3 regions of the Comamonas kerstersii genome follow, and region 3 is predicted to be linked to each of the others. Evidence: predicted binding sites of a transcription regulator. Region 3 holds the regulator's gene; each other region holds the start of a gene.
The links. Region 3 encodes HrcA, which represses chaperone genes, less so after heat shock. Its sites were predicted from a motif close to TTAGCACTCNNNNNNNNNGAGTGCTAA; they were not measured.

Region 1: a site for HrcA is predicted at 1,591-1,617, ahead of rpoH (RNA polymerase sigma factor RpoH). Genes of this name have one in related genera too.
Region 2: a site for HrcA is predicted at 1,632-1,658, ahead of groES (co-chaperone GroES). Genes of this name have one in related genera too.

What each region holds. Positions count from the first base shown of each region.
Region 1 covers NZ_CP020121.1:1,939,557-1,942,836, reverse strand. The annotation lists gene B5M06_RS09055 (FUSC family protein) at 1-1,350, opposite strand, end outside; gene rpoH (RNA polymerase sigma factor RpoH) at 1,648-2,592, shown strand; gene B5M06_RS09045 (Bug family tripartite tricarboxylate transporter substrate binding protein) at 2,719-3,280, shown strand, end outside.
Region 2 covers NZ_CP020121.1:785,995-789,274, reverse strand. The annotation lists gene groL (chaperonin GroEL) at 1-1,201, opposite strand, end outside; gene groES (co-chaperone GroES) at 1,253-1,543, opposite strand; gene B5M06_RS03710 (GNAT family N-acetyltransferase) at 1,819-2,313, opposite strand; gene B5M06_RS03705 (bifunctional nicotinamide-nucleotide adenylyltransferase/Nudix hydroxylase) at 2,337-3,280, opposite strand, start outside.
Region 3 covers NZ_CP020121.1:617,000-620,279, forward strand. The annotation lists gene ychF (redox-regulated ATPase YchF) at 1-673, opposite strand, end outside; tRNA gene B5M06_RS02895 (tRNA-Ile) at 1,009-1,085, opposite strand; gene hrcA (heat-inducible transcriptional repressor HrcA) at 1,137-2,144, opposite strand; gene B5M06_RS02905 (NAD kinase) at 2,174-3,076, shown strand; gene recN (DNA repair protein RecN) at 3,079-3,280, shown strand, end outside.

The DNA.
Region 1 (3,280 bases), 1.3 Mb from region 3:
GGAGAGAAAGTCGATCAGCACCAGCACCAGCGGCGTGATGGCAAAGGCCGTGAGCGCATAATTGCGTGGTGCCAGCCAGGGCAGCACAAAGGCGATGGCTGCGATGATCAGAATGAACAGCGGCCCCACAGGCACCAGCGCCAGCAGCAGCCCCCCCAGTACAACCCCGGCCGCCGTGCCCACGGTGCGCTGCACGGCCCGCACAAAGATGGAGCCCAGCTCTGGCTTCATCACAATGGAGACGGTCATCGGCACCCAGTACCAATGCGAGACATCATCCACCCAGCGGATGGCATAGCCAATCGCCGTACACAGCGCCAGCGCCAGTGCAGAGCGCACCGTCGCACGGCCCGGAGAAAGTTTTTGCAGCGTCAGCCGCAGATTCAGTGCGCGCTGCGGCAGATTCTGGGGGGTAGCAGACACCGGTGCTCGGCCCCACAGGGCCAGCGTCAGATCATTGAGCGCCTGCCACTGCGCCAAGCCATCGGGGTGCCCCGGTTCCAGGCGCTGATCCTGCACCAGCGCCTGCACCATTTGCTGCAGACAGGTCTGAATCTGCGCAATCTCATCCCGGTTCTGCGTAGCCATAATGATGGCAAACAGGTTGTCCATATTCTGAACCACCTCTGCGGTCTGGTCCCACACAATATTGTGGCCAAGCGCCTGATAACGCTTTTGCAGCATCAATGTATATAGCGCTTCATATTTCATATTGAACTGCAGACGTGCAGATTCCACATCAGCCTGTTCTATTTTTTTCTGGCACAGCGCAATCAAGGCATGCAATACCTGCTCAATCGCATCCCGGCGAATATGGTGTGGGCAAATCCATTTCTCCAGATAAAGCAGCAGCAGATAAAACGAGGCACCACCCAGCAATAGCAGCGAGGACATCCAGAAATGACCAATTTCCGGATTACCCAGCGACACTGCGGCCATCACCATGAACTGCAGACAGCCAATCGAGATCGTGGCGCTGTAGCTGCTGGCAATGGCCATGGCAAAGCCCACAGCGCTCATGATGAGCACGATCCAGCCCCAATCCAGCCCCCAGGTGTTCAGATAGCCCATCAGAAAGCCTGACACCCCTATGGGTGCAGAAATCAGAATTTTTCGCACAGTGAACCCATAAGGCGCATCCCGCTCGCCAATGGAGGGGAACATGGCGCCCATGGAAATCCACATGGTGTACATGAGGGTGTGGGTGTAATAGCCCACCAGCATGGGTAATGCAATCGCCAGCGAGGCGCGGCAGGAGCGGCTCATATTCCATTTGGATGGATTCAGGCGCGCCATTTCCTTCAGCCAGGAATTAGGGTGCAGCGTGACATCACCCATTTTGTTCACCATCGATTGCCTCTCCCCATAAGATCTTTTGCATGAGCACCAATATGCCAGCAGCTAATTATTTATGACACATACAAATACTTGACCATAGCGCAAGCCATATGCACCAAGATAATCCAATACCTTCCACCCCAAGGGCTTATTGCTCAAACAACTTGCATTGGCATTGCCCTACAACAGCCTGCCGATTCCCGCAGCTACACTGCTAGCACAGCCCCTATAAACCTTTGGGGAACTTTTGGTTTAGCACTCTCTCAAACACAGTGCTAATATGAAGCAATGGATGAAAGGATGACTGCAATGACAAACCTAACTGGCACCCATGCTGCTTCGGCCTTGGCACCTGCAAATCCTTGGTCTCTGGTTCCTCCGCTGGGCAACCTGGATGCATACATTGCGGCTGTCAACCGTCTGCCCATGCTGACCCAGGAAGAGGAGCGTGACTACGCACGCAAGCTCAAAGAACACAACGATCTGGACGCCGCCGGGCGTCTGATCATGTCCCACCTGCGCCTGGTGGTGTCGATTTCCCGCCAGTACCTGGGCTACGGTCTGCCCCACGGCGACCTGATTCAGGAAGGCAATGTCGGGCTGATGAAAGCCGTCAAGCGCTTTGACCCAGAGCAGAACGTGCGTCTGGTCAGCTATGCCATTCACTGGATCAAGGCCGAGATTCACGAATACATTCTGAAGAACTGGCGCATGGTGAAGGTGGCTACCACCAAGGCCCAGCGCAAGCTGTTCTTCAATCTGCGCTCGCTCAAGCAGGGCATGCAGGCTGATGCTGCCATGGACGATGATCTGTCCCTGCGCGAAACCCTGACTGCACAGCAGGTGGACGCCATGGCTGCCAAGCTCAACGTCAAGCCTGAAGAAGTGATGGAAATGGAAACCCGTCTCTCGGGTGGCGACGTGATGCTGGACCCCACGCCTGGTGACGATGGTGAGCAGGCCTACGGTCCTATCGCCTATCTGTCGGACGCCTCGCATGAGCCCACGCAGATGATCGAAAGCCGTCAGCGTGATGTGCTGGCCACCGACGGTATTGCCCAGGCGCTGGAGCAGCTGGACGCGCGTAGCCGCCGCATCGTGGAAGAACGCTGGCTCAAGGTGAACGACGATGGCTCCGGCGGCATGACGCTGCATGAGCTGGCTGCTGAATACGGCGTGAGCGCTGAGCGCATTCGCCAGATTGAAGTGGCCGCTATGAAAAAGATGAAAAAAGCGCTGGCAGAATTTGCCTGAGAACGTTCCTGCACACGCTGGCTGAAAAATGCCAGATTCATGTTTGAGCAAGCCCGGATAATCTCCGGGCTTTCTTTTTTCCTGCAAGAAATCATCGCCTTCTGCAGATTTCACGCTTTACAAGCCATGACATCCATCTCTTCTCTTGCCCGTCGCTGCGTTCTGGCTTCCGGCGTTGCCTTGCTGGCCAGCGCGGCTGCCCCTGCTGTTTTTGCCGCATCCTCTACGGAACACTGGCCCAGCAAGCCGGTGCGCATTGTGGTGGGCTTTCCCGGTGGTTCTTCGCCCGATCTGACAGCGCGTACCTTTGCCGATCCGCTGTCCAAGATGCTGGGCCAGCCCGTCATTGTGGAAAACAAGGTGGGTGCAGGCGGCAACATCGGCGCAGCAGAAGTCGCGCGTGCGCAGGATGACCACACCATCGGTCTGATGATCAACGGCAATATGACGATTGCCAAGATCCTCAACCCCGCCACGCCCTACGACCCACTCACCGACCTGGCTCCGCTGACGCTGATCGGCGTCTCGCCCTTGGTGCTGACTGCTCCGGTGGAGCAGCCCGGCGTACCCAGGGATGCCGATGGCAAGGCCTTCTTTGCCGCCGCCAAGGCCGCTGGCGACCAGTGGAACTACGGCACCCCCGGCGTAGGCACGATTGGCCATCTGGGCACGGAACTGCTCAAGGCAC
Region 2 (3,280 bases), 170 kb from region 3:
GCAGCGCGTCTTCCACGCGTGCCTTCTTTTCCTTCATTTCGACTTCGGTAGCAGCGCCCACCTTGATCACGGCAACACCGCCGGCCAGCTTGGCCACGCGCTCTTGCAGCTTTTCGCGGTCGTAGTCGGAAGTGGCTTCTTCGATCTGGATGCGGATTTGCTTGACGCGGGCTTCGATTTCTTCGGCCTTGCCAGCACCGTCGATGATGGTGGTGTTTTCCTTGCCGATTTCCACGCGAGCAGCCTGGCCCAGGTCTTCCAGCGTTACCTTGTCCAGTGTCAGGCCCACTTCTTCAGCGATGACCTTACCGCCAGTCAGGATAGCGATGTCTTCCAGCATGGCCTTGCGACGATCGCCAAAGCCAGGTGCCTTCACAGCCACAACCTTCAGCACGCCACGGATGGTGTTCACCACCAGGGTAGCCAGAGCTTCGCCTTCCACGTCTTCTGCAATGATCAGCAGAGGACGGCCAGCCTTGGCCACTTGCTCCAGGGTAGGCAGCAGGTCACGGATGTTGCTGATCTTCTTGTCGAACAGCAGCACGAAGGGGTTGTCCAGAATTGCAGCTTGCTTTTCGGGATTGTTGATGAAGTAGGGCGACAGGTAGCCGCGGTCAAACTGCATGCCTTCCACGACATCCAGTTCGTTGGCCAGGCTCTTGCCTTCTTCCACGGTGATCACGCCTTCCTTGCCGACTTTGTCCATGGCCTGGGCGATGATTTCACCCACGTCGGAGTCGGAGTTGGCGGAGATCGTACCCACCTGGGCGATTTCCTTGGAAGTGGTTGTAGCCTTGGACTGGGCCTTCAGTTGCTCCACCAGGGCAGCCACAGCCTTGTCGATACCACGCTTCAGGTCCATGGGGTTCAGACCAGCGGCCACGTACTTGGAGCCTTCGCGCACGATGGCCTGGGCCAGCACGGTAGCGGTGGTGGTACCGTCACCAGCGATGTCGTTGGTCTTGGAAGCCACTTCCTTGACCAGCTGAGCACCCATGTTCTGCAGCTTGTCCTTCAGTTCCACTTCCTTGGCCACGGATACACCGTCCTTGGTCACGGTGGGGGCGCCGAAGGAGCGCTCCAGCACCACGTTACGGCCCTTGGGACCCAGAGTTACCTTCACGGCGTTGGCCAGAATGTTCACGCCTTCAACCATGCGGGCGCGTGCTTCGCCGCCGAATACTACGTCTTTAGCTGCCATTTCAAATCTCCGAATTCAGTTCAAAAAGTGGGATGGGTGAAAAGTCTTGATTTACTTTTCGACGACGGCAAACAGGTCGTCTTCCTTCATCACCAGCAGTTCTTCGCCATCGACCTTCACGGTCTGGCCAGAGTACTTGCCGAACAGCACGCGGTCGCCAACCTTCACGTTCAGAGCAATGTGCTCGCCCTTGTCGTTGCGCTTGCCGGGGCCAACAGCCAACACTTCGCCCTGGTCAGGCTTTTCAGCAGCGTTGTCAGGGATATAGATGCCCGAAGCTGTCTTTGTTTCGTTCTCAAGGCGCTTGACGATCACGCGGTCGTGCAAAGGACGCAGATTCATAACATCTCCTAGATATCAATCAACAAGGTGAAACCAAGGCCACCCTGCCTGTGCAGAATGGCTGTAAATGCTGCGAGCTCAGGTGCTGTTAGCACTCAAGCCCGTCGAGTGCTAATAATAAGGTAAAAATTTTTGCTTTCAAGAGGTGGGTGCTCTCGGAATTTTGTAAACCCTGGGTGAACCTGTGAAAAAGGCTCCCGAAGGAGCCCTGTGCCAAGCCGTCTTGCAGGATCAGCATCCAGCGGTGTGGTCTTGGTTTTTGAATATGTGAGTGATTACTTTTTGGTGCACTGCGCCGCCAGGTTCTGCAGGGCGTCGCCGGTCATGCGGTAGCGAATCCACTCGGACTGGGGCTTGGCGCCCAGGCTGTCATAGAACTCGATGGACGGGGTGTTCCAGTCCAGTACGCTCCACTCAAAGCGGCCGCAGTCATTGTCTACCGCGATTTTGGCCAGGTGGCTCAGCAGCGCCTTGCCTGCGCCCTTGCCGCGGTGCTCGGGCGAGACGTACAGATCTTCCAGATACAGGCCCAGGCGGCCCTGCCAGGTGGAGTAGTTGAAGAAGTACACGGCAAAGCCCACGGGCGTGTCGCCATCCAGGCAGATCAGGCCAAAGACCTTGGGGTTGTCGCAAAACAGCGTGCGATGCACATGGGCGGGTGTGGCCAGCACTTCGTGCTCGGCTTTTTCGTAGATGGCCAGCTCGCGCACAAAGTGCAGGATCAGGTCGGTATCTTCGATCGTGGCGGGGCGGATGGTCAGGGCAGACATGGCAATCTCAGGCAAGGGGTGGGTCAGGGCAACGCAGGCTCAGGGCCAGCGCCAAAACGTGCAAAGCAGCGGCGCAGCACGTGGAAATGGTCTTCAAACATCTGGCTTTCCATGGCAGCCAGTTCGCTCACCGGTACCCAGCGGGCCGCAGCCGCATCGTCACCGCCTTGCACGGCGGGCAGGGTATCTCCGGGCAGGTGAAAGACAAACACATGGGTGATGGTGCGCCCGCGCAGGCTGCGGTCCGGGTGGTCAAACACTTTGCAGCCCTGCAAGGCGGCCTGCATGTCAGCGGCAGCCAGTGGCAGGCCGGTTTCTTCGTCAAGCTCGCGCAGGCAGGACTGCCACAGCGTATCGCGGGGCTCCACAAAGCCGCCGGGCAGCGCCCACAGGCCTTTGCCGGGTGCATGGCCGCGCTGGATCAGCAGCACATGGCCATTACAAACCAGCAGGCCATCGACGGTGACAAACACCGGCGGGTAGGGCGCACTGGCCCAGGCAGACTTGTAACCAGCAATCATGCGCCATTCGGCACGCATGGCAGCGTAGTCGGGCGTGGTTTGCCACTGGCGCAGCCACTGTGCCGTGGAAGCGGGTAGCAGCGGGGCGAGTTGTTCCCACATCTGGTCGTGCGGCAGGTCCTGCAGGTTCCAGTAGATCTCTCGCGTGGGTGTGCCGTCAAACGCGCCCTGGCGGGGCAGGCTCAGCAGCTCCCAGTCCGGAAAGCGTGCCAGATAGCTGCTGGTGGCGTCCTTGAAATGGCCCACAAGCGCAATGCGTGCACCGGCGGGGACTTCTGTGTGCACGGCTGCAATCACGGCCTGCACCCAGCGCGGCTCGTCATAGTAGTCCCGCACGGGCACGCAGCGCACGCGGGCAGCATCCGCAGCGGGCAGGCTGCCAAGGATCAGGGTCTTGCGCTCCGGCCAGGTGAAGGGGTTCTTGGGGCTGCGCGCCTGGTAGGCGC
Region 3 (3,280 bases):
CCTTGAGCTTGTCCAGCATGGGGTTGTTTTCAAAGCCGTCTTCCGAAACGTTGCCCACAAACATGGCGGGCTTGGCCGTAATCAGGCAGAAGGGCTTGAGCAGCGGTGCATCTTCCTTGGACACGGGCACTACGCGCGCTGGCTTGCCTTCATTCAGCGCCTGCTGAATGGGCGTCAGCAGAGACACCAGCTTGGCCGCTTCCTTGTCGTTGCCAGACTTGGCAGCCTTGGAGTAGCGATTCAGCGCCTTTTCCACGGTGGCCAGGTCAGCCAGGCACAGCTCGGTTTGAATCACTTCGATATCGGCAATGGGGTCCACCTTGCCCGCCACGTGAATCACATTGGGGTCTTCAAAGCAGCGCACCACGTTCACGATGGCGTCTGTCTCACGGATGTGAGCCAGGAACTGGTTACCCAGGCCTTCACCCTGAGAGGCGCCAGCCACCAGACCAGCAATGTCCACAAACTCCACGATGGCAGGCACGATGCGCTCAGGTTTGACAATCTCTTCGAGCTGCTTCAGACGGGGATCAGGCACTTCCACCACGCCGGTGTTAGGCTCGATCGTGCAGAAGGGATAGTTCTCGGCGGCGATGCCAGCCTTGGTCAGCGCGTTGAAAAGGGTGGACTTGCCGACGTTGGGCAGGCCCACGATGCCGCATTTGAGGCTCATGGATTTTTCCTTAAATATCAATGCACTATCGAGCACCACACAGCCGTGGTGGAAGTGCCCGATCCGCATGGACGCGTATTCGGTGTTCGGGGGCAGATGTGACGTGGATGCGCTCTGTGTAGACAGAGTTTTGTGCCAGTTTTGTCACTGAAATCTATGCCGATTGTAATGATCAGCGAATCTCTGCTGGCGAGGGGCGGATTGCGGTGGCTCATCCACTCCTATGCTGCCTGACAAGTGTCTTTCAGATCAGGCTGACAGTGACAGAGCACCAGTCCATCAAGACAAGAAAAAAGCCTGCTACTTTTTAGATAGCAGGCTTTCCTTATGTATGTTGGTAGGGCGTGGCGGACTTGAACCGACGACCAAGGGATTATGAGTCCCCTGCTCTAACCAACTGAGCTAACGCCCCAACCGGGCCTCGCCGCTCCTTGCGAAGGACGAAACCCGCGCATTGTAACGGCTAGCGATGCTGACTGAGCGCATTGCTGACCAATTTCGATGTGATGTCCACAATCTGAATCATCTTGTCGTAGTGCATGCGCGTGGGGCCGATCACGCCCAGAGTGCCAACCACCTGACCATCCACTTCATATGGGGCACTGACAACCGACAGCTCCTCAAAAGGCACGACCTGGCTTTCGCCACCAATATAGATACGCACGCCTTCGGCCTTGCTGGAGACATCGAGCAGACGCAGGATCTGGGTCTTTTGCTCGAACAGCTCAAAAGCACGGCGCAGATTACCCATGTCACTGGAGAAATCGCTGACAGACAGGAGATTGCGCTCTCCAGAGATGACGACCTGTTCCTGGGGGCCGGGCATCATGGCTTCGGCGCCCAGATTGACAGCAGACTGCATGAGTTTGACCACTTCACCCTGCAAGCGCACCACTTCCTGCTTGATGCGCTCGCGCACCTCTTCAATGTCCAGACCGGCGTAGTGTGTGTTGATGAAGTTGGAGGCGGTGGTGAGCTCCGAGGCATCAAACTCCACATCGGTAAACAGCACGCGGTTTTGCACATCGCCCTGTGGAGAGACGATGATGAGCAGCACCCGGTGCTCGGACAGCTTCACAAATTCAATGTGCTTGAACACCGAGCTGCGGCGCGGCGCCATGACCACGCCCACGAACTGGGACATGTTGGACAGCAGCTGCGCCGCATTGGCAATCACTTTCTGGGGTTGCTCAGCGGGCAGCTCCGGGGGGGTGAGTTCGCTGCCCTGGACCGTGAGCATGGTGTCGACGAACAGGCGATAGCCACGCGCCGTGGGCACCCGTCCGGCCGAGGTATGAGGACTGGCGATGAGCCCCAACTCCTCCAGGTCAGACATGACATTGCGTATGGTTGCAGGCGACAATTCCAGCCCCGAGGCTCGCGACAAAGTGCGCGAGCCCACCGGCTGACCATCCGCGATATAGCGCTCGATCAGCGCTTTCAACAATAACTTGGCACGTTCATCGAGCATGCTTTGATTTTAATGATGTAATTTCCGGTATGACGTCCAAGTTTCGCCATGTCGCACTGGTAGGTAAATACCAGTCTCCGAGCCATTCTAGTTCTGCTACCGAGCAGTCCAGCACAGTGCTTCACGGTATTGCAAATTTCCTGCGTACACAGGGATGTGAAGTCGTCCTGGAGGCTGAAACCGCAGCCCACACGGGCCTGCAGCACAGTTTTCCTTCCATGGATGTGGACCAGCTGGGGCAACACTGCGACCTGGGCATTGTGGTCGGCGGCGATGGCACCATGCTGGGCATTGCCCGCCAGATGGCCAAATACGGCACGCCACTGATAGGAATCAATCAAGGCCGCCTCGGCTTTGTCACCGACATTGCGCTGGACCGCTATGAAGAAGTGCTGCCCTCCATGCTGCAGGGCGTGTACGAGCAGGAAGCCCGCCCGCTGATGCATGCACGCGTGGTGCGCGATGGTGCCACCGTGTTTGAAGCCCTGGCCATGAACGATGTGGTGGTCAACCGTGGCGGCACCTCGGGCATGGTGGAAATTCGCGTCGAGGTAGATGGACGCTTTGTCTCCAACCAGCGTGCAGACGGCCTGATTGTGGCCACGCCCACAGGCTCTACGGCCTACACCCTGTCGGTCGGCGGCCCACTCATGCACCCTTCGATTCCTGCCTGGCTGATGGCACCTATTGCGCCGCATACGCTGTCCAACCGGCCCATTGTGCTGTCCGACCAGACCGAGGTGATGATGGAAGTGGTCAGCGGCCGGGACATCAGCGCCAACTTTGACATGCAGTCACTGGCCTCACTGCTGCATGGCGACCGCATCTATGTGCGCCGCTCCGAACACAGCGTGCGCTTCATCCATCCTGTGGGCTGGGACTACTTTGCAACGCTGCGCAAGAAGCTCGGCTGGAACGAGGGAGGTTACTGACCATGGCGCTCAAGCGGATCACGCTGCGCGACTTTGTCATCGTGCAGCAGCTGGAGCTGGATTTGCACGCAGGCTTTACCGTGCTGACCGGCGAAACCGGCGCGGGTAAATCCATTCTGATTGATGCCCTGCAGCTGGTACTGGGCAGCCGCGCCGATGCCGGAGTGGTGCGAGAAGGTGCGACACAGGCGGACATCAGCGCTG